3 regions of the Shewanella seohaensis genome follow, and region 1 is predicted to be linked to each of the others. Evidence: predicted binding sites of a transcription regulator. Region 1 holds the regulator's gene; each other region holds the start of a gene.
The links. Region 1 encodes sigma-54, which starts transcription at its own class of promoters, with help from an activator protein. Its sites were predicted from a motif close to GTTGGCACGNNNNTNGNNT; they were not measured.
Positions count from the first base shown of each region.

Region 2: flgF (flagellar basal-body rod protein FlgF) is a predicted target of sigma-54. The motif match lies at 4,208-4,226, and genes of this name have one in related genera.
Region 3: flhA (flagellar biosynthesis protein FlhA) is a predicted target of sigma-54. The motif match lies at 5,801-5,819, and genes of this name have one in related genera.

Region 1 covers NZ_JAKILE010000001.1:465,623-473,466, reverse strand. The annotation lists gene L2713_RS02075 (YiaD family glycine zipper/OmpA-like lipoprotein) at 495-1,187, shown strand; gene L2713_RS02070 (molybdate ABC transporter substrate-binding protein) at 1,427-2,254, shown strand; gene mgtE (magnesium transporter) at 2,325-3,689, opposite strand; gene L2713_RS02060 (HPr family phosphocarrier protein) at 3,900-4,175, opposite strand; gene rapZ (RNase adapter RapZ) at 4,162-5,016, opposite strand; gene ptsN (PTS IIA-like nitrogen regulatory protein PtsN) at 5,013-5,456, opposite strand; gene hpf (ribosome hibernation promoting factor) at 5,459-5,746, opposite strand; gene L2713_RS02040 (RNA polymerase factor sigma-54) at 5,775-7,250, opposite strand; gene lptB (LPS export ABC transporter ATP-binding protein) at 7,357-7,844, opposite strand, start outside.
Region 2 covers NZ_JAKILE010000004.1:108,279-116,122, forward strand. The annotation lists gene flgJ (flagellar assembly peptidoglycan hydrolase FlgJ) at 1-821, opposite strand, end outside; gene L2713_RS05945 (flagellar basal body P-ring protein FlgI) at 839-1,930, opposite strand; gene flgH (flagellar basal body L-ring protein FlgH) at 1,942-2,616, opposite strand; gene flgG (flagellar basal-body rod protein FlgG) at 2,629-3,417, opposite strand; gene flgF (flagellar basal-body rod protein FlgF) at 3,428-4,171, opposite strand; gene flgE (flagellar hook protein FlgE) at 4,344-5,705, opposite strand; gene flgD (flagellar hook assembly protein FlgD) at 5,768-6,547, opposite strand; gene flgC (flagellar basal body rod protein FlgC) at 6,572-6,988, opposite strand; gene flgB (flagellar basal body rod protein FlgB) at 6,991-7,395, opposite strand; gene L2713_RS05985 (CheR family methyltransferase) at 7,540-7,844, opposite strand, start outside.
Region 3 covers NZ_JAKILE010000004.1:75,295-83,138, forward strand. The annotation lists gene L2713_RS05780 (protein phosphatase CheZ) at 1-240, opposite strand, end outside; gene cheY (chemotaxis response regulator CheY) at 254-637, opposite strand; gene L2713_RS05790 (RNA polymerase sigma factor FliA) at 685-1,398, opposite strand; gene L2713_RS05795 (MinD/ParA family protein) at 1,391-2,272, opposite strand; gene flhF (flagellar biosynthesis GTPase FlhF) at 2,277-3,653, opposite strand; gene flhA (flagellar biosynthesis protein FlhA) at 3,665-5,764, opposite strand; gene flhB (flagellar biosynthesis protein FlhB) at 5,883-7,013, opposite strand; gene fliR (flagellar biosynthetic protein FliR) at 7,031-7,828, opposite strand; gene fliQ (flagellar biosynthesis protein FliQ) at 7,833-7,844, opposite strand, start outside.

The sequences.
Region 1 (7,844 bases):
TCTCTATTCTCCTCAATCCACTTAGGGATTGTGCTTCGATTACATGCCTCACAACGGGCACTTAGATTAACGTCCATTGATGTCAAACAGCTTACATAAGGTGTTGAGTGAGTGGCTTTGAGCGCCTCTGCTCTTCTACCTATTTATTAGTATGTAAAATCCGTGCCAACATTTATAAATTTATATTTTTATTAAAAATCATAAACTTATTAAAATGTTTCAAACGGTAACTTTTTTAAGCCATGTCTGAAACGGTGCAGCTTGCACTATTTCAGTGCTTTTACTCTAAATGTTGTGCAGATGATCTTAAGATGTTTTCATTTAGTGTTGTTTTCGATTGAATCAGTCATAAACTGAGCAAAGAAGCGATTAAAGATTGTCTCAAAAGAGAATGCTTATATACTGCGATTTTTTATGGTGTCCTTTGGCGACTTGCCACGCCCTTTGCCTTTTGGCGGGCAAATACCATCATCAATCATGTTATGAGGTCATAAATGATGAAGCCTTCTCTGATCAAATCACTGCCAGCATCTAAGCTTGCGATTGTTGTGGTGACAGGCGCCTTGATTGCGTCTGGCTGTTCTACAGTCAATCCCTATACCAATGAGCAACAAACGGCAAAAGCAACTACGGGCGCCTTAATTGGTGCGGTTGCCGGCGCGGCTGTTGGGGTTGCGTCCTCTAGCAAGAGCGACCGTGGTAAAGGTGCCTTAATTGGTGCAGCCTCAGGCGCGGCCGTCGGCGGTGGGATTGGTTACTACATGGATGTGCAAGAAACCAAACTGCGTCAACAACTGGCCTCGACAGGCGTGAGTGTGACCCGCGACGGTGACAATATTATTCTAAATATGCCAAACGAAGTGACCTTTGGTGTCGACCAAACTGAGCTGAGTGATGGTGCAAAGCGTGTACTTAACTCAGTGGCGCTGGTGGCCAAGGAATACAGCAAGACTCAACTGAACGTATTAGGTTACACCGATAGCAGCGGCTCAGATTCTTACAACCTACGTTTATCACAAGTCCGTGCTAGCGAAGTGGGCAACTACCTGATGAGCAAAGGCGTGGCTTCTGCTCGTGTTAAATCTAAGGGCATGGGCGAGGCGAGTCCTATTGCATCGAATGCGAATGCCGCAGGTCGCGCGCAAAACCGTCGGGTGGAAATTGTGTTAACCCCAACGGGGCAATAATTTCCATAAAATAAGAGTCGCCTACGGGCGACTTTTTACTCTCTGCACTCGCTGACTCTTTGCATTAGGCAACAATTTGTATTCGGGGACAATTTGTCCATTCATCTAAACGACTTAAGTGATCTTGGCCACAATCGTCCCGATTTGAATTTATCCAGCAGCGGTAATACTTGATCCGCTAAAGGTTTTGCCGTCTTGTATGCACTAGGACATTTTCCTGTGCAAACGGAGATAACAGCATGGCAAAACAGGGTTTAGTGTTAGCAATCAGTTTAGGGTCGACATTAATGGCGGGAATGGTACAAGGCGCGCCAATGAGCGCTGAGGCGACAACCCCTATTGAACTCAGGGCCGCAGGCAGTTTAAAGGCGGCGATGAACGATATTATTGCCGCTTATCAAGCGAAATCCGACGCTAAAGTCGCGGCGCAATATGCGCCTTCGGGCTTATTACTCAAGCGGATCCAAGAGGGGGAGCGAGTGGATATCTTCGCTTCGGCGAATATGAAACATCCGCAGGCCTTAGTCGATGCGGGAGCGGGTCAACAGGTGCAAATGTTTGCCCGTAACCAGCTCTGTGCCATTGCCCAGGCGGATGTACCACTCACCAGTGCGAACTTATTAGACACCCTGCTCGCGCCGCAAATTAAGCTTGGTACGTCAACGCCAAAAGCGGATCCCGCGGGGGATTATGCTTGGGCTGTATTTGCGAAAGCCGAGGCCTTAAAAGCCAATGCAAAAACCACATTAGAAACCAAAGCATTGCAGCTAACGGGTGGGCCAGAGAGTGCTAAACCGCCCAAAGATCGTAATCCCTATGCTTGGGTGATGGAAAATAAGCAGGCGGATGTGTTCTTAACCTATTGCACCAATGCGGTGCTGGCACAAAAAGAAGTGCCGAGCCTCAAGATTGTCGATTTACCGCCAGAGTTAGCCGTTGGCGCCGACTATGGCCTATTGGTGTTGAAGGATGCCAATAGTGCGGCCGCGCCTCTGGCCGAGTTTATTTTATCCCCTGAGGGACAGGCGATTTTAACGGGCTATGGCTTTCAGCCGCCTAAAAAATAATGTCTAATGGACTCATTAAAAATGGCGCCCTATGGCGCCATTTTTGTTGCTCGATTTAGCAGGTTTAGTACTAGTGCATTAAATACAGGGTCGCTAATCCTAAGAAGGCAAACAGGCCAATGACATCGGTGACAGTGGTGAGCACCATACCGCCCGCTAACGCCGGATCCACTTTCAAGCGTTTTAAGATCAGCGGAATACTGGCGCCAGCCAGTCCTGCTACTGTCATATTGATGAGCATTGCGCCGCCAATCAGGCTGGCAAGCGCCATATCATCTTTCCAAACTAATACCGCGATAAACACCAAAATCGACCACATGAGGCCGTTCAAAAAGCCAATGGCGAGTTCTTTGCCAATCAGCCAGCGAGCATTGCTCTGGCCAATATGGCCTAAGGCAATCCCGCGGATCACTAGGGCTAAGGTTTGATTACCCGCGACCCCGCCCATGCTCGGTACAATCGTCATTAAAATCGCAATCGTGGCGAATTGTTCGATTGTGCCTTCAAACATATTGCTGACAGAGGCCGCCAGCAGGGCGGCAAACAGGTTAATCGTCAGCCAGAGTGAGCGGCGGAAAGTACTCTTTACCACAGGGGCGAAGGTGTCTTCATCATCGTCCATCCCCGCCATCCCCATCATGGAGTGCTCGGCGTCTTCACGGATAACATCCACCACGTCATCGATGGTGATACGCCCGAGTAATTTGCCCTCACTGTCGACCACTGGCGCAGATACCCAGTCATGGCGCTCGAACAGCTGTGCTACTTCGCTGTCGGACATGCCCACGGGAATGCTCTCAATATCAGTATCGATAATGCTGCTGATATGAGTATTGGGATCGCAGGTGAGCAGATCCGCAAGTTTGACCCCGCCGAGTACGCGATCGTGCTTATCCACCACGTATAAGGTGTCAGTGGTGTCGGGCAGGTTGCCCCGTTGGCGCAAATAACGCAGTACCACATCGATATTTACATCGGGCCTTAAGGTCACAGTATCTGTGTTCATTAGGCTGCCCGCGGTTTCATCGGGGTAGGAGAGCGCTTGCTCGACCCGCTGGCGGTTTTGCAGGCTCATAGACTGCAATACTTGCTTATAGACGGTATCCGGCAAGCTTCGCAGGATATAAGCGAGATCGTCCGTATCCATACTGGCGGTAGCCTTGGCGACCCGTTCAGGGCTCATGGCGCGGATCAGCGGGTCTTTTAACTCTTCACTGAGTTCATCGAGAATATCCCCGAGCTGATCTTGATCGATAAGTTGCCATAGCACTTGCCGCGCTTTAGGGGGCGAGGACTCTAGAATCAATGCGATATCCGACGCCGCCATGTTTTGCAGCATTTGCCTGACATGCACAAACATACCGCTATTGAGGGCATGGCTCAGTTGGTCGAGACGTTGTTCGACTTGTAAACTGTCTGAGGCTTCTACAGGCATGTTTCCTCCAAGGTGGCGACGTGGATGGGGCGTTTGGCTGTTGAGGACTTAAGCCAAAGGACTTAAGCCAAAGCGCAGCAGTATATTGTAATTGAGCGCACGGGAGGGCGTCGAGTCACAAATGTGTTTTACTGGTATAAGGTGCTGAAATCAAAACCAAACAGGGTACTGAATAGCTGTAGGGGGCATAGAGATGAGATGTCGAGGCAATTAGCAGGCTTCGTCGAACTTAGCGTCGATAAGCGCGCAAATGGCATTGAGAGCGGGCTCCGCATCTGGGCCTTCGGCAATCAGGGTAATGGTTTTACCCATACCGGTTTCCAGCATGAGTAGTCCTAAAACACTGGCGGCAGAGGCCTGTTTTTCACCTTGGATCAGCGTAATGCTGGCATCAAACTCTGAGGCCAACACCACGAGCTTTGTCGCGGCGCGGGCATGTAAACCGAGTTTATTGCAGATGGTGATTTGGCGCTCAAGCTTTGGCATGGCTTAACTCTCGGTGGCGGGCATTCACTTTGTGTTTGCCGTTGCTAAAGCGTTTAGCTAGCTGTTCGGCCACGTAAACCGATCTGTGTTGGCCGCCGGTACAGCCGATGGCGATGGTCAGATAGCTGCGATTATTACGCTCTAAGTGAGGTAACCAAGTCTCGAGTAAATTCTCGATTTGCCAGATGAACTTATTGACCAGCGGCTGGCGATTTAAAAACTCGGCAACGGGTTCATCTAAGCCGGTTAGGGGGCGCAGCTCGGGTTCCCAATGGGGATTGGGTAAAAAGCGCACATCAAACATAAAGTCGGCTTCGGTTGGCATACCATGCTTAAAACCGAAGGACTCGAAGTTGATCACCAGTTCCTTATCGACACTGCCAAGCAGGATTTGCCGCACTTGGTCGCTGAGTTCATAGATATTCAGATTCGAGGTATCTATGTAGTGATCCATCTGCTGTGACAGGGGCTCGAGCAATTTTCCTTCAAGTTTGATGGCTTCTTGCAGTGATACTCGGCTCTTAGATAAGGGATGTAAGCGCCGAGTCTCGCTGTAGCGCTTTAACAGTACTTTATCGCTGGAATTTAAGAAGAAGCTGGTAAGTTCAGTGCCCTCTGGCAGGCTTGCGAGCTGTTTGACGAGTACCTTGTCTTGCTCCGGCAGGTTACGCACGTCGACGCTGATGGCGACGAGATCGTTACTGCCCTTGAGCTGTTCGAGTAAGCTGCCAATCAGCGGCAACGGAAGATTATCGACACAATAGTAGCCGAGATCTTCAAGCACTCTTAGTGCGACCGATTTGCCTGAGCCTGAGCGCCCTGACACTATGACCAGTTTCATCCAGTGATTACCTGATAGAGTTCCGTTTCATCATGCGTCTTGCGCAATTGCTTCAATATTTGTTTGTCGCTGAGCTTTTCAGCCATGCAGGACAAAGTGCTTAAGTGCTGTTGACATTGGTCAGCAGGCACCAGCAGCGCAAATAAAATGTCGACAGGTTGTTTATCGATAGCATCAAAGGCTATCGGCTCCTCACATTTCACCAATATGGCTATGGGTTGTGTTATATCGGTTAATCGACCATGTGGAATGGCGATGCCGTTACCTATACCTGTGCTCCCCATCTTTTCGCGCGCCACTAGGCTTTCGAAGATCTCTTGAGATGAGAGGGTGGGGTACTGGGCAGCGGCTAAGTCGCTGATAAGTTCCAGTACCTTTTTCTTACTGCCCGGAGTGGCGCAGGTCGTGCATTCCGGCCGCAGTATGGTACGAAGTTCCATTGCTAGTGTTTTGTTAACTTCTCTTTGTGTTTAATAACCTGACGATCAAGCTTGTCTATCAGGACGTCTATGGCAGCATACATATCTGCATGCTCTGAAGTCGCGAAGACTTCACCACCGGTGAGGTTGATTCTCGCTTCGGCAATTTGTTGCATTTTCTCAACATTGAGCACAACGTGCACATTATTGATCTGTTCGAAATGACGTTCAAGTTTTGAAAACTTTTCCTCAACATAAGCCCGTAACGATTCAGTAATCTCGATATGGTGTCCACTCAGGTTTATTTGCATATAAACGTCCTCCGATTTCCACTTTAGGCTATAAACTTTTACGCTGATTGGAAGGGGGAATAAGCATCGCTTCTCGGTACTTCGCAATGGTTCTGCGCGCAACGTTAATTCCCTGTTCTGCCAGAAGCTGTGCCATCTTGCTGTCGCTTAATGGTTTTTTCTGGTTTTCCGCTGCAACCAGTTTCTTAATGAAGGCTCTGATTGCCGTGGATGAGCACTCACCGCCATCATCAGTCCCGACGTGGCTTGAGAAGAAATATTTTAGTTCAAAAAGTCCCTTTGGGGTATGCATGTATTTTTGTGTGGTCACCCGTGAAATGGTGGACTCATGCATTTCTACCGCCTCGGCGATATCGTTCAGGACCATAGGTTTCATGGCTTCTTCACCGTATTCGAAGAAGCCCTGTTGATATTGCACTATGCAGTTTGCCACTTTGAGCAGTGTTTCGTTACGGCTTTCAAGGCTTTTGATAAACCACTTGGCTTCTTGCAGATGCCCGCGGATAAATTGGCTATCGGCTTGGCTTTTGGTGCTGCGTGCCATGGCTGCATATTGCTGATTAACATTGATTTTTGGCATGCAGTCTGGATTTAACTCGACCACCCAGCGACCGTTTTTCTTCGACACCGATACATCGGGGATGACATATTCTTCATCAACAGGGGTGATGAGCAAACCGGGGCGAGGGTTTAAGGTTTGGATCAGCGCTATGCTGTCCCTTAACTCGTCCTCTTTAAGTTTGGTCTTACGCATCAACAACCTAAAGTCGCGGGCAGCGATCAGATCTAAATGATCTTTGATCAACATGCGGGCGTTTTCGAGGTGTGGGGTATCCGGCGAAAAATGGGAGAGTTGGATAAGCAGACATTCGCTTAAATCCCTTGCGGCGACACCAACGGGATCGAAGTGTTGAATACGCTTGAGTACGGCTTCGACTTCATCCAGTTCAATCTCTGGATTGCCCATGGCCTCGAGGATATCTTCAGTACTTTGAGTGAGATAACCTTGATCGTCGATGGCATCAATAATCGCGGTGGCGATGGCTAAGTCGGTTTCAGAGAAGGGCGTGAGGTTTTTCTGCCATTCTAAATGTTCGTACAGGCCTTCACTGGTTTCCCCTTGGAAGGGCATGTCATCTTCACGGCTGGCACCAGAACCTGAGTTTGGCGAGGCGGTAAAGACTTCATCCCAAGTGGTGTCCATGGGCAGTTCTTCGGGCAGAGATTCTTTGGTCAACGACTCGGCAATGTCCACGGTGGAATTGTCTTGTTCCTGTGGTTGGGCCGTCGTTTCGCTAAAGTCGGTATCGGCGATATCTTGCTTACGTTCGGTAGGCGCGTCGAATTGCTCCTCTTCCAGCTCGAGAAGAGGATTAGAGTCTAAGGCTTGCTGGATCTCTTGCTGCAGTTCCAATGACGACAATTGCAACAGACGAATGGCCTGTTGAAGTTGTGGCGTCATGGTTAACTGTTGACCCAGTTTGAGCTGGAGTGACGCTTTCATGTTACCGCTGATCCCTACGTTATTATTTTGAATTTAGGCCGCTTGTTATCATATTGATGGCGCTTACTAAGCCAAAATCCAAGGCTAATTGGCTCTGTTTAAGTAACTATAGCCTGAATTGTTCACCTAAGTACACAGCCCTAACTTGCTGATTGTCTAAGATCTCTGCGGGAGTTCCTTCGGCAATCAGGTTTCCGTGACTAACAATGTAGGCATGTTCACAGACGTCTAAGGTCTCGCGCACATTGTGGTCTGTGATCAGTACCCCAAGGCCTCGGCTCTTGAGTTGTTCGATGATTTTCTTGATATCGATAACCGAAATCGGGTCGACACCGGCGAAGGGTTCATCGAGCAGAATAAACTTAGGATTGGCCGCTAAAGCGCGGGCAATTTCGACACGGCGACGTTCACCGCCCGATAACGACATGCCTTGGCTATCGCGAATATGGGTGATATGGAACTCTTCGAGCAGATGTTCCAGCTCTTCTTCGCGTTGATCGCGATTGAGCTCTTTACGGGTTTGCAGTACCGCCATGATATTGTCGTGCACGCTCAGCTTGCGAAAGATACTGGCTTCCTGTGGCAGGTAACCAA
Region 2 (7,844 bases), on a different contig from region 1:
TGGCTGGGCGCGCCATTATTGCCACGGACAATTTTTTGACCCCAGCCCGTCTCAAGGGCTGACTGTGCCAAGAGCACTTCGGGTTGAGTGCCAAGGGCTTTGGCGGCTTTTTCTGCATGAGGATAGAGGGTCGCCAAAAACTCTTCCCGACTACCAAATTTGAGGGTCTTTTGGGTTTCCCTAAATGCCGCCGTCGGCAAGATTTGGCCGCTGATCACAGGTTCGATTGGCGATAAGGGTTGCTCTGACCAAGCGGGCTTTGGCGTATCTATGGCCAGCAAGCGCTCAGGCCTATCGATATCTAAGGAGGACGTCACGCCCTCGGCGTTATCCGCATCAACACTTGGGCGCGCAATCGATGCTGGCACGCCTTGCGCCGCAACTACTGGCGTAGCCGCAGTTTGAGTTTCAGCAGCCGAGGTTGCTTGAGCTGGAATATTGAAGGCCTTCGCATCATGTTGCAGCTTCATACCACCGTCATTACGCAGCACGGATGCGGGCGTAAACTGACTCGACTCGGGGGATAATTGCTGCACCATCATGTCTGCAAGGCCCAGCACACCTTTATCCGATAAATCGACGGATAACTGCTGGTCCCGCATTTGCTCATAAAATTTAGTGTATTGGCTGTTGAGTGGGCTGTCGGATTCAAACACTGCGTTGGCATCACGCATGCTCTTCATCAGCATTTGCACAAAAACGCCTTCAAATTGTTGGGCGACTTTTTTCAAGGCGCCCTTCTCATCTTTCTGAGCCTGGGCGCGCAGGGAGTCGAGCCCGCCCAGATCAAGAAAATGTGATGAACTTGAAAGCTTTTCCATGATTTTCCCGACAGAAATTAGATGATGATAAGTTCACCATGCAAAGCACCTGCCACTTTTAACGCTTCGAGGATAGCAAGTACATCTGAAGGGGCCGCGCCCACCAAGTTTACGGCTCGCACTAACTCATCTAAGGTCGTGCCAGGATTGAACATAAACATACGGCGATTACTTTCGCTCGCGTTGATTGTGCTGTTGCTCGTCACCGTCGTTTGACCATTCGCTAACGCATTAGGTTGGGATACCTGAGTCGCTTCGGCAATAGTTACCGTCAAGCCACCATGTGTCACCGCGGCTGGCAATAACTTGACGTTCTGCCCAACCACAATCGTGCCTGTACGGGAGTTCACGATCACTTTAGCTGACTCATCAGCAGGCTCCACTTCGATATTCTCGAGTGTGGCTAAAAAGGACACCCGTTGTGACACATCCCTTGGAGCACTAACCTGCACAGAGGTCGCATCCAATGGCCGCGCCATATCGGGGCCTAGCAAGTCATTGATTGCATCGGCCATACGCTGCGCAGTCGAAAAGTCAGAGCGGCGTAGGTTAAACGTCAAATAATCGCCAGTCGAAAATGGCGTTGCTACGCTACGTTCAACAATCGCGCCGTTAGGAATACGACCCACGGTTGGCGTATTTTGAATGACTTTAGAACCATCCAAACCATCGGCGCTAAAGCCGCTGACCACTAAACTGCCCTGCGCAATCGCGTACACATTCCCATCAACCCCTTTAAGGAAAGTTTGCAATAAGGTACCGCCGCGCAAGCTTTTCGCTTCACCTAGGCTTGATACTGTGACATCCAATTCTTGACCAGGTTTGATAAAGGCCGGCATATCCGCATGCACTGCCACCACGGCCACGTTCTTAATTTTGGGTCTGAAATTATCAGGCAGGTTAATCCCAAAGTTTTTCAGCATGGTGGTAAAGGTCTGCTCGGTATAACGGGTCTTCTCACCCGTTCCAGGTAAACCGACGACTAAGCCGTAACCAATCAATTGGTTGCTACGAACCCCTTGAACATTGGCAATATCTTTAATGCGCTCTGCTTGGCTAGGAAGTGAAAACGCCAGCATGGCAACCGCTAAAATCAGTTTCAATTTCATGATACGACTCCTTAGAAGGGCCACCAATCGCTCATAAAGAACTGGCTTAACCAGCCCACCTTTTGCGCATCGGCGAAGGTACCAGTACCGCTGTATTGAATACGCGCATTGGCCATACGGGTTGAATCGATAGTGTTATCAGGTTTGATATCCTGTGAACGCACTATGCCGGTCACTCGGATAAACTCATCGCCGTTATTGATGGAGATCCATTTCTCGCCGCGCACCACTAAGTTGCCGTTATTAAGCACTTGCATTACGTTAGCGGAGATACTGCCATCTAAGCTATTGCTTTGATCGGCATCGGATTCCCGCTTAGTGTTCATGCTGTCTTTGTAACGCAGATCGAGGGGAACCCCGCCAATCGACACATTGCTACCACCGGCATAAATAGGGTCGAGCGACATGTCAGAACCTTTTTTGATCTGATTACCCGCACTCTTTTTCGCCTGAGTCGCTTCCTTCAACACGATAGTGATGATGTCACCCACTTTATGGGCGCGAATATCCGAATAGAGACTGGCCGCTTGGCTATCTTGGTAAATGGATCCCGTTGCGGCAATTTTGGTTGGCGGCGCTTCAGGGTAAACCGGTGCATAAAAAGGATCATCTGCAATCGGCTTCTTGGAGGTGGAGCTACATGCCGTAAGCAAGAGCGCTGCGGCCAATATAAAATATCTAGCCATGATAATGTGCCTCTATAAATTCTGATTCACATACGCCAGCATCTGATCCACCGCCGAAATCACTTTAGAGTTCATTTCGTAGATCCGCTGACTTTCAATAAGATTCACCAGCTCTTCGGTCACGTTCACGTTAGAGGTTTCTAACGCGCCTTGACGAATCGCTCCCATACCATCGAGTGATGCCGTGCCTTGGATAGGCGTACCACTGGCACCGGTTTCGGTGTACAGGTTTTGTCCCATAGGATCTAAACCCGATGGGTTAATAAAATCGGACATGCTGAGCTGCCCCACGACTTGGTTTTCCGCCGTGCCCGGTGTTTTCACCGAGACTTCCCCTTCGGCAGACACGGTAATGCTGGTCGCATCATCGGGAATCGTGATCGCAGGTTGCAGAACGTAACCCGAACCTGGCGTTACAATTTGCCCAGTATCATCTAAGGTAAATTGACCATTACGGGTATAGGCTGTGGTGCCATCGGGTAACTGCACTTCGAAAAAGCCTGGGCCTTCAATCATCAGATCGAGTGAGTTATCCGTGGTCAGCATATTGCCTTGGGTAAACATTTTTTGAGTGGCCACCACTTTGGTACCCGCACCAATATTTAACCCATTGGGTAACTTAGTATTCGAGGCACTAATGCCCCCCGCTTGGTTAACGGTTTGATAGAGTAAGTCTTCAAAGACTGCGCGGCTCTTTTTGTAGCCGACGGTGCTGGCGTTCGCGACGTTGTTTGAAATCACCGCAATATCGGTTTGCTGTGCGTCTAAGCCAGTTTTACTAATCCATAACGCTGGATGCATAATTTATCTCCTAACTAATCCGCATTAATGAAGAAGAAGCGCGGTCATTTTCTTCCGCGGTTTTCATCATCTTCACTTGCAATTCAAATTGTCGCTGTAGGTCGATTAAGGACACCATCTCATCCACAGGATTGACGTTACTGCCCTCTACAGCCCCACTCTCAACAAACACATTTGGATCGGTTGGCGCCGGATTACCCGATACCAAACGGAACAGTCCATCCTCACCGCGCATCATTTGTGCATTGCCAGGATTAACCAGCTTTAATCGCCCTACCTCTTCAACCACTTCCGTTGTCGCGCCCTGAGGACGTACCGAGATAATGCCATCCTGTGAGATGGTGACTTTTTCAATCGGCAGCGGTAACACAATCGGTCCCGCATCACCCATCACAGGATTACCGCGGTCGTTATGCAATAGCCCTGTCGAGTCAAAACTGAGACTCCCTGAACGGGTATAGGCCTCACTGCCATCCTTTGCCTGAACAGCGAACCAACCATCACCTTTAATGGCAACGTCAAGATCCCGCCCAGTGGTTTTGATGGGGCCAGCTCGAAAATTGGCGGAGGGTGTTTCGACCATGGCAAAAACCCTCGATGGCAATCCTTCACCAAAGGCTTGCATCGATCTGGCTTGCGCCATGTCCGACTTAAATCCATCGGTATTGGCGTTAGCTAAGTTGTTGGCACGCAATGCCAACTCATGCATGTTTTGCTTAGCTCCGCTCATGGATATGTAGAGGAATTTGTCCACAGACTGCTCCGTCAAATTTTCAACCTGACAATAGCAAAGCAAGCATCATGCCAATAAAGTTAATGGCTAATTTACTGATAAATTGGGAGAAAATCATGAGGAAATGGCAATATGGCCAAAAGAGGCTAAGTGTTGCCGCCAGCGGCAACACTTAGAAAAGGAGTAAATCAGCTTAACGAATTTGCAGTACAGTTTGTTGCAGAGTGTTGTTCACTTCGAGGGTACGCGAGTTAGCCTGGAAGTTACGCTGCGCCGAAATCAAATCCACCAGCTCAGTCGTTAAGTCAATGTTGGACTGCTCTAATGCCGAAGAACTGATGCTACCGAAGGTACCACTGTTGGGTTCACCCGCGAGCGCAGGACCCGACTCAAGGCTCGCTTTCCATGAGGTGTTACCCACTTGAGTTAAACCTTGCTCGTTGGCAAAACGAACTAAGGCAACACGAGCTAATGCCACGGTTGAACCGTTAGAGTAGCTGGCAGTGATCAAACCATCTTCACCGATTTCGACGTTGGTTAAACGCCCAACAGTCGTACCGTCCTGCGTTAATTCGGTGGCCGCAAATGGAGCCGAAAACTGAGTTGGCGCATTGAACTTAATAGTTACAGCTTGAGTACCATCGGCACCAGGGCCTAACACGCCCGCACCAGCAACCCCTAAGGGTTCTGTAGCTATGACAGCAGGGTCGCTACCAGTATAAACACCCACTTCGTTAAATTTTAATACCGAACCTTTCCAACCGCCTGTGGTTTGGGCTGTTGCAGGTGTATCTGGCGTACCATCACCATTGGTATCCGTTTGATAAGTCCCTGCGGGGCCAGACACATCCACTTGCTTACCATCAATTGCGTAGTAGGCAACCCAGTTGTTTTCACCATTATAAGAGCCATTCGTTGGCTTCACGAAATAGGTGGTCATAATATGTGGCTCACCGAGGGAGTCATAAATCGTCAGAGAGGTCACACTGTTATAGGTTTTGGAATCCAACGGGTCAAAAGCTGCAGGATCCAGAGCACTTTGCTTAGAATTTAAGTTCATCTGCATTGTGATGTTATCAGTCTTAACTGGACTACCGGCTGTATCAGGAATTTGCACAGGTTTTGCCGTCGTTAAACTGACCGATGTTGAGTTACCGTCTTTATCAACTGGGAAGGTTTGCAGGTAATTACCTGCAGAATCAACCATATAATTATTTTTATCGACTTTGAATGCACCTGCGCGGGTAAACTGATGGTCTAAAGTGCCTATTTCCGATGAGGTTACAAAGAAACCACCTCCTTTAATCGCTAAATCCAAGGAGTTATTGGTCAACTGCAAACTACCTTGGTGGAATTGCTGTGCCACTTGGCTCGTTGCCACACCACCACCGACGGCGGTTTTAGAGTTAGAGAAAATTGAATTAGCGTAAACATCCGCAAATTCAGCACGCGATTCTTTAAAGCCAATGGTGTTAGCATTCGCGATGTTGTTCGCGGTAGTGTTTAAGTCTTTCTGTGCAGCAGAAATGCCACTCAATGCAATGTTAAACGACATAATTCACCTCTACATTTCACTCAATTCAATTAAGGACCTGGGTCCAACTCAATACTGACAAATTAGGTTTCTGATACCGCAAGTACATCAGAGAGCTTAATACCTGCACCACCGCGAAGATTCAGAATCGCCCCTGTGCTTGCTGTGCCCAAAGAAACACTGGTCACGTGGGCATAGGTCGAAACGGCAAGCTCTTGAGATTTACCATCGACAAGACCGCTGGCCTTAATGGTGTAATTACCGGCACCGACAGGATCACCATTTTTATTTAAACCATCCCATGTCACAGGGATATTGCCGCCAGCACTGCCATCGATGTTAAAGGTGCTAACAACTTGATTTTTATCATCCAGTACACGCACGTTAATCACAGGAATTTTATCCGGCGTACTCACCACGCCACTCAGGGTGGGGCTTTCGGCTGACACATTGCCGGTATCGGTTGGGATCAATACCTTACGTCCAACTAATCCCGATGCTTGCAGCGCCTGACTCGATGTCATCACGCTGTTTAAATTAACAATCTCATCATTGAGCTTTGAAATACCATCCACGGTAGAAAAGGATGCCATTTGCGCAATCATCTGGTCGTTATCGACAGGCTTAAACGGATCCTGCATCGACAACTGCTGACTGAGTAATGAGAAAAAATCTTCTTGAGTCAGCTGCTTACCTTTTGCTTCTGGCACAACAGATTCGCTGGGCAAACGGATCCCATCTAAAAATGGATTGCCGGTTGATGTACTCGTTGTGTTCGTGGTATTAGTCGCTACCGTATTCGATTGGCTCTTAGTTTGAGTCGTCTGAGCCGTATTCTGGCTAAGTTGGTTAATGAGGCTCACAGCTTACCTCCTAAATCGCGCATGTTATTTACCCATCCCAAGTGTCTGTTGCAGCATAGATTTTGCGGCTTCAGCGACTTGAACATTCATCTGATATGAGCGAGAGGCAGAAATCATATCCGCCATTTCTTCCATGACGTTCACATTCGGCTTATAAATAAAACCATCCGCATCCGCCATCGGGTGATCGGGCGAATACTCTTTTAATAGGGGTTTATCGCTCTCAACGATGCCTTTTACTGCAACACCTTGAGAAGCTTGCTGTTGGCTCTGCGCTTTGGCCATTTCAGCTTCAAAAATGGGATGACGTGAGCGGTAAGTTTTATCAATACTGCTAGAAACAGAATCGGCGTTAGCGATGTTACTCGCCGTGGTATTGAGCCTGACGGACTGGGCTGACATACCAGAGCCAGCCACATCAAAAATGCTAAATAAACTCATGATTAATCCCCTCTCAGCGCTTTTTTCATGCCGCTAAACTTACTGTCCAAAAATCCCAGAGACATTTGATATTCGAGCGCATTTTGCATAAATGCCGACTGTTCCTGTTGAATATCCACTGTATTGCCATCTCCAGTATCTGGCTGATTTGGCACACGGAACTTCACGTATTGTCCCGTTAACTGTGCGAGGCCAAAATGCTGCTCATCGCCTGTCATCTCAAGGCTATTGCGTTGCTGTTGCTGGGTTTTCGCAATATTTAAGGCCGCAGAAAAATCGACGTCACGGGCTTTATAATGTGGCGTATCGGCGTTTGCGATGTTGCTTGAAATCACTTCGGCACGTTCGGCACGTATCCCCAAAGTGAATTGGTGCACACCTAGTGCCTTATCAAAATTAATCGCCATAAAATTGCCTCCATCGTGACTCTCACGGGAATAAAGCAATTCATGTGCCAAAAAACAGAAACTATCAGAAATGTGTAGAAATGGGGTTTGGCGAGGTAAAAAATTACCGACTCATGTCGGTAATTTTTATTTAATTTCAGAATATTAAGTCTTTTTCTGGTAATAGATGCCAGGGTTGCAACGAACCATATCAAACTCATCCGTCAGACCCGCAATCGACTCTGACGCACCGAGAAAGAGTATGCCCTTCGGATTTAAAGCGGCAGCGAATTGCCGCAAAATTTTTGCTTTTGCCTCTGGGGCAAAATAGATCAGCACATTTCGACAGAAGATAATGTCGAACTTGCCGAGTAAGGTGTAACTCTCAAGTAAGTTATGGGCGCGAAAATTGACTAAACGCTTAACGTTATCCTTAACTCGCATATTGCCAGAGGGCAAAGCATCAAAAA
Region 3 (7,844 bases), on a different contig from region 1:
CTTAGCATCGGGAATTTCGTTATTCGCGAGTTCAACCAAACGATTATCAACTTGGAAATCCATTAATGCGCTGTGAAGTTGTCTGGTTAATTTACCAACTTCATCAAAGAGCTCCCGTTGAAGTGGAGCCGCGAGTTCCCTAAATAAATCATCTGCTTGAGCTTGTTCATTCGCGCTTAATAGTTCAACTAAACGCTGAGCCTTCTCGAGCGTAATGAGCCCTGATGTTTGTGACTTCATAGCTCATCCCTGCTTAAGCGAGTCGTTCGAATATTTTATCTAACTTCTCTTTAAGTGTTGCTGCGGTAAAAGGTTTAACCACATAGCCGTTAACACCGGCTTGTGCGGCAGCAATAATTTGTTCACGTTTTGCTTCAGCGGTAACCATTAATACGGGTAAATGCTTAAGGGAATCGTCAGCCCGAATAGCCTTTAGCAAATCAATACCCTGCATACCTGGCATGTTCCAGTCTGTCACGACAAAATCAAAGTCGCCTTTTTGTAACATAGGCAGCGCAGTTGAGCCGTCGTCTGCTTCTTGGGTATTGTTAAACCCCAAGTCTCGCAACAAGTTCTTGATGATACGTCTCATTGTCGAAAAGTCATCAACGATGAGAATCTTCATATTCTTGTCCAAGGTTTCCTCCGGTGAGCTGACATTCTGTGCTCAATAAATAATTATACTTATGTCCAATGCTTGAGTTTGCCTTTGAGCCGCAACATTGCCTGACTTAATATCTGGCTAACTCGCGATTCACTTACCTCAAGAATGGCGCCAATTTCTTTTAAATTCAATGCTTCATCGTAGTATAACGATAGCACTAGCGCATCTCTTTCGGGCAATAATTTTATCGCCTCAACTAGTGCTGAATGAAACTGGGTTTCTGCTAACGCTTCAAATGTACCATCACTGACATTATCGCTCGAAGTGAGTATATCCTGCGATACGCCTAAGTCTTCTATCCCTATGATTTTACCAACAGAAACATCGTTAAGAATATGATGGTACTCATCGAGCGTCATATCAAGTTTTTCTGCAATTTCTGTGTCGCGTGCATCACGACCCAACACTTGCTCTAACTCATCAATGGCTTGAGCAACTCGACGATTATTACGATGAACAGAACGGGGAACCCAGTCGCCACGACGGATCTCATCCAACATGGCGCCACGGATCCGTATGCCGGCGAAGGTTTCAAACTTTGCACCTTTGCCACCATCAAACTTGGATGATGCTTCTAATAACCCCATCATCCCCGCTTGAAGCAAGTCATCGAGCTGCACTGAGGCAGGTAATCTGGCGAGCAAGTGATGTGCAATTCTTTTGACCAACGGTGCATACTGTTCAACGATTGACGTTTTACTGTCTAAACAAGTATACGCTGCGGCTTTATTCACTCGTTTTTTCCTCTTGAAAATCTGGTCGCTGAACTAAACGTTCAACGAAAAACTCCAAATGCCCACCAGGTTGCTGTGGTACTGGCCAGCTCATGATTTTATTCGCTAGGCCATGGTACGCAATCGCAGCTGGAGACTTAGGATAAGCCTCAACAACTAACTTTTGTTTACGCACTGATTTGCGAAGGTTTTCATCAAACGGAATGGTCGCAACCAGTTCAAGTGCCACGTCCAAGAATCTGTCGGTCACTTTACTGAGTTTAGCAAACAATTCCATACCTTCGCGCAAACTGCGCACCATATTAGCAACAATTTTAAAGCGGAAAACGCCGTGTTCACGGCTGAGAATTTTGATTAACGCATAGGCGTCAGTGATAGAAGTTGGCTCGTCACAAACAACCACCAACACATCCTGTGACGCGCGAGAGAAACTGAGTACCATGTCAGAAATCCCCGCGGCAGTATCCACGATGAGGATATCAAACTGGGTACGCATCTCACTGAAAGCACGAATTAAGCCCGCATGTTGCGCAGGGCTCAACTCTACCATGCCTTGAGTTCCTGAGGTCGCAGGGACAATGCCTATGCCCTTAGGTCCTCGGACGATAATATCATCCAGCTCAGCATCGCCAGAGAGTACGTGGGAAAGGTTACGTTCAGCACGGATCCCTAACATGACATCGACGTTTGCTAAGCCTAGGTCGGCATCAAGCACTAAGACACGCTTGCCCTTTTCGGCTAATGCTACTGCGGTATTGATAGACACGCTGGTTTTACCCACGCCACCTTTACCACCCGTAACCGCGATTACTTTCACTTTTTCGTTATAGGGTTGATTCATCATACGTAAACCACTTGCTTGATCCAGGGTCATAACTCTACTCAAATGCACAGGTCATATTATCTGACCACGCTGTGTCTGGTAACGATTGTTGTTCAGTGTTTTCTAAAGCTGCTAACGCCTGCTCTGCGAGCAGCAAAGTATCGGCAACTTTCATATCTTCGGGCACTCGCTGCCCATCCGTAACATAACTTAATGGCAACCCACTTTGGATCAACACACTTAATGCACCCGCTAACGACACGGACTCATCAAGTTTGGTGAGTACAACACCAGATAAGGGAATGCGTTTAAAGTGATTTACAGCATCCTGTAGCACGCGGCGCTGTCCTGTGGCAGACAGTACCAGATAACTGCGGATAGGTATTCTGCTATTTGCAGTTAAATTATCAAGTTGCTGGTAAAGCCGCATATCTCGTTGGCCCATTCCCGCAGTATCTATCAATACTAGCTTGCGATTTCTGAACTGATACAGTATTTGCTCTAGCTCAGCAAGATCATGGGCTTGCTTAACTGGGCATCCCATAATTTTGCCATAGGTGGCCAATTGCTCATAGGCGCCAATACGATAATGATCGGTAGTAATCAAGGCGACTTGATCCGCACCATGATGGGCGGCGAAGCGAGCCGCTAATTTCGCTAAGGAAGTGGTTTTGCCTACACCTGTTGGGCCAACCAGCGCCACAACACCACCTTGCTTAACGATATCATCACCTTGATTATCAAGCATATTCGCTAGACTTTGTGGCAAGGCACGAACTAATTCTGCCGGGGTATAGTGTTGACTAAGCGCCGCTAACTTGTTCGCGACCGCAGGCGAAAACTCCGCTTCCAGTAACTTTGACTCCAGCATGGCACCCACAGGATCGATACGCTTTTTGTGTTCAGTCATCAGCGCAGACACTTGATGAGTAAGCAAATTGCGTAAGGATGCTAACTCATCACGCATCGCTTCAATATCCGCATTTTGCTTCTGTGAAACCTGCGGCTTCTTATCGAAAGTCTGTCCCATATCACGGCGTTCAGCTTTTGGCGCGGCGGGAGCTTGTAGACCTTGTGCCCACGCAGGCAGTTCGGCGTCTTGCTGTTGATGGGTGAGCTGTTGGTTTAAACGGCTTTGTTGCTTCTCGAGCAATGCTTGGAGAGAGTCTGCTGGCGCCGAGGGTTTTAACTTAGTTTCAGCGCGAATCGGCGCTTTAGCACCGAGCGACACTAAGTCATCACTCACATCCATAAAAGTCGGTGCAGCGGCAGGCGCCTTCGCTTTGGGCTCGTCATAGTCAACGGCGGCCACAATCTCAATGCCGCCATTTACCTTTTTATTCGACATAATCACGGCATCGGAGCCGAGCGTGTCCTTCACTTGGGCCAGTGCAGCACGCATGTCTTTGGCAAAAAAACGTTTAATCTTCACTTATGCGTCCTCTACTGGCCGACGGCAGACACTATGCGTATTTGCTTTTCATCGGGGATTTCTTGGTAAGAAATCACTCTGAGATTAGGAATAGTATATTTAACAAAGCGAGACAGTGTCGCACGTAACATACCTGACGTTAGCAAAATAGCGGGCTGACCAACCATTTCTTGCTTTTGAGCGGCATCCGCTAAGGATTGCTGCATACGCTCTGCAAGACCAGGTTCGATATTTGGGCCATCGCCACCGGTTGCTTGCATTGACTGATGCAACATCTGTTCCAACTCTGGCGCCAAAGTTATGACAGGTATTTCAAGTTCAGGACCCGAGATCTCTTGAACTATCATGCGCTTCAATGCGATACGCACTGCCGCCGTTAACACTTCAGTATCGTTACTCTTAGTGCCGTATTCTAACAAAGTTTGCACTATGGTACGCAAGTCTCTGACAGAAACTCCTTCATTTAATAGGTTTTGCATCACTTTTACGACATTTCCGAGCGGCATCACATCAGGAATAAAGCCATCCACCAGCTTAGGTGAATGCTTGGCAAGCATATCCATCAGTTGTTGCACTTCTTCGTAGCCTAAGAGTTTCGCCGCGTTATTCGTCAATATTTGGCTAATATGGGTTGCCACCACTGTCGCAGCATCCACCACGGTATAACCTAAGGTTTGTGCATGTTCACGCAGCTCAGGGGCAATCCACACGGCTTCGAGACCAAAGGCAGGGTCACGTGTTTCGATACCATCGAGCTTGCCATAAACTTGGCCAGGGTTGATGGCGAGTTCGCAGTCATGGCGAATATCCGCCTCTCCAACCACCACGCCCATTAACGAGATGCGGTAGGCATTAGGTGATAAATCGAGGTTGTCACGAATATGTACCGCAGGCACCAAGAAGCCCAGTTCTTGAGAAAGCTTTTTACGTACCCCTTTGATTCGGCTCAGTAATTCACCACCTTGTCCCTTATCGACTAATGGGATCAAACGGTAACCCACTTCCAGACCGATAGTGTCAACGTGATGCACATCGTCCCAGCTAAGTTCTTTAGGTTCTCTTTCGGCTCTTTCCGTTGGGCCGGTTTTGACTTGTTCAAGGGCTTTGGCACGTTTAGCTTCATTACGTTTGAAGATAAAGTAAGCAGCACCTGCTGTGATCACGGCAAAGCTTAAAAACGCCATATGTGGCATGCCTGGCACAATACCCATGACAAAGAGTACGCCAGCCGCAATACTGAGCGACTTATGACTGTCAAACATCTGACTGATCAGCATCTGGCCCATATCGCCAGATTCATTTTGACGGGTCACCATCAACGCCGCGGCGATAGACAGTAATAGACCTGGAATTTGTGCGACGAGACCGTCACCAATGGTTAACAGGGTATAAATTTCAACGGCTTGGGAGAATGTCAAACCGTGCTGCACAATCCCGATAATAAACCCACCGAGAATGTTGATAACTAGGATCATGATACCGGCAATCGCATCGCCCTTCACAAACTTAGATGCACCATCCATTGCGCCATAGAAGTCGGCTTCGCGGGTCACCTCGGCGCGTCTGGTTCTGGCTTGATCCTGATTAATAATACCTGCGTTCAAGTCGGCATCGATGGCCATTTGCTTACCGGGCATCGCATCTAAGGTAAAGCGAGCACTCACCTCGGCAATACGGCCAGCACCTTTAGTCACAACGGCAAAGTTGATAATGATCAAGATGATAAATACAACTAGACCCACTGCATAGTTACCGCCTATGACCACGGAGCCGAAGGCCTCAATCACCTTACCGGCGGCATCACCACCATTGTGACCTTCGAGTAATACTACACGGGTCGATGCAACGTTAAGCGCGAGTCGCAGCAGTGTCGCGACTAATAAAACCGTTGGAAACGCAGCAAAGTCTAAGGGTCTATCGGTATAAATCGCGACAAGAAGAACAATCAAAGCCAAGGCAATGTTAAAAGAGAATAAAACGTCGAGTAGAAACGGCGGGATAGGCAATACAATCATAGCCAATGCCGCAAGCACTAGCATTGGCGTACCTATGCCCTTGAAAGAGCTCAGTTTCAACTGTTTTACTTGGCCTAGGGAGGCTTTAACATCCATTCACAGATACCTAAACTTTGACGTATAACAGCCTGAAAGCAAAAAACGCGCCAACCGCTAGCACTTCAAGTCGTGGTTTTATCTCTGTGAACGAGCTCTGCGTTAACCTAACACTCAACTAGTGCTTCAGCTCGTCTGGAATGGGTTGATTAGCAGGGATTGGAATCGGTTTACGGCCACGACCTTTTTGGTACTGGCGTAACTGGAACACATAAGCCAGCACCTGTGCCACCGCGGTAAATAGACCCTCAGGGATCTGCTGCTCAAGCTTAGTGGTGTGATAAATTGCTCGCGCCAGCGGTGGTGCTGAGACAATCGCAATGTTATGTGCCCTTGCCACTTCGCGGATTTTAAACGCGACTTCATCCACCCCTTTAGCGATAACAAAAGGCGCTGCAGAACGCTTCACATCGTATTTAATGGCCACGGCATAATGCTCAGGGTTCACCACAATCACATCCGCATTGGGAACTTCGGCCATCATGCGTCGCTGCGCTAACTCACGCTGCATTTGGCGTACTCGCCCTTTGACCTCAGGTTTACCTTCGGTATCTTTATACTCGTCTTTCACTTCCTGCTTAGTCATTTTCAGCTGTTTGTTGTGATTCCAGATCTGAAATGGCACATCGATCACCACAATGACTAAGACGGAGGAGCAAAGCAGAATAAACATCCACACTAACAAATCCAGCGCATGATGGACGTTACCGGGGAGATGATCGGCTGACAGGAGTAGAATATCGTTAAAATAGTGACTGAGTAGTAAATAAGCCGCGATTGCTACCACAGAAAACTTAGCAATCCCTTTGGTTAATTCAACCAAGGCCTGCACACCAAACATCCGCTTAAAGCCCGCAATCGGGCTCATTTTACTGGCTTTAGGCATCATGGCTTGGGTGGAGAAGTTCATCCCGCCAAGGGATACGTTGCCGATAAATGCCACCACGACAATCAGTAACATAATCTTGAGTAACGGCCAACCAATCTCGCTCCCCACGACGCCCCATACATTAAACATCTGGTTCGTATCGAAAATCGCAGCGCGATCCATGGTAAAGACGCGTTCAAACACATTGGACAGCGCCTTCGCAATCCCAGGCCCGAGCATATACAAACCTGTCGCAGCCGAGAGCAACACGGTCGCAGTACCTAACTCTTTTGAACGAGCTACCTGCCCTTTTTCTCGCGCCTGTTCGAGGCGCCTCCCGGTGGGTTCCTCGCTGCGTTCGCCGCTACTTTCTTCAGCCATTACGCGTTCCTATCAGGTTAAAGTATGCCGTCGGCTTGACACTGAAGCCCCAAAATATCACATAGCAAAAGCTGTGCCGACGCCCAAACCTCTTCGAAATGGGCCATTACGGGGGTCAAGGTTAACCACAAAATGAGCAGTCCACCAATCATAGTGATTGGGAAACCTATCGAGAAGATGTTCAGCTGCGGCGCGGCGCGAGTCATAACCCCAAAGGATAAGTTAACCAGTAGCAAGGCAATAATCGCCGAGAGCGACATGGTCAGTGCCGCGCCAAACATATAGGAGCCCCATTCCGCTAGCGCGCGATAACTCGTCAACGTTAACCCTTGATTCGAAATCGGTAAGGTCTCGAAACTGGCGACTAACATACGGATCATCAACAGGTGTCCATCGACGGCGAGAAAAATCAACGTCGCGAGCAACAAAAAGAAGTTGCCTATCACTGGCGTTTGTTGGCCAGAACCCGGATCGACCATAGAGGCAAAACCTAAGCTGGTTTGCATACCGATGATCTGGCCCGTTAACACAAAGGTTTGCATCACCATTTGGGTTACAAAGCCCATGGCGACGCCAATAATAATTTGCTGAGCGGTAATAAAAACAGCGCTTAAGGAAAAGAGCTCCGCATCCTTAACGGGCGGTAATACTGGCGCAATGGCCAGAGTGATCGCCACAGCTAAGAGTAAACGGACTCGAGTCGGGGTTGTCGTAGCACCAAACACCACCATGACCATCAGCATGCTGGTCACGCGAAACAATGGCCACATGTAAGAGGCGATGGTTTGCATTAAGGTGTCGAGCAGCAGCTCCATGGGCTTAGCCCACCAC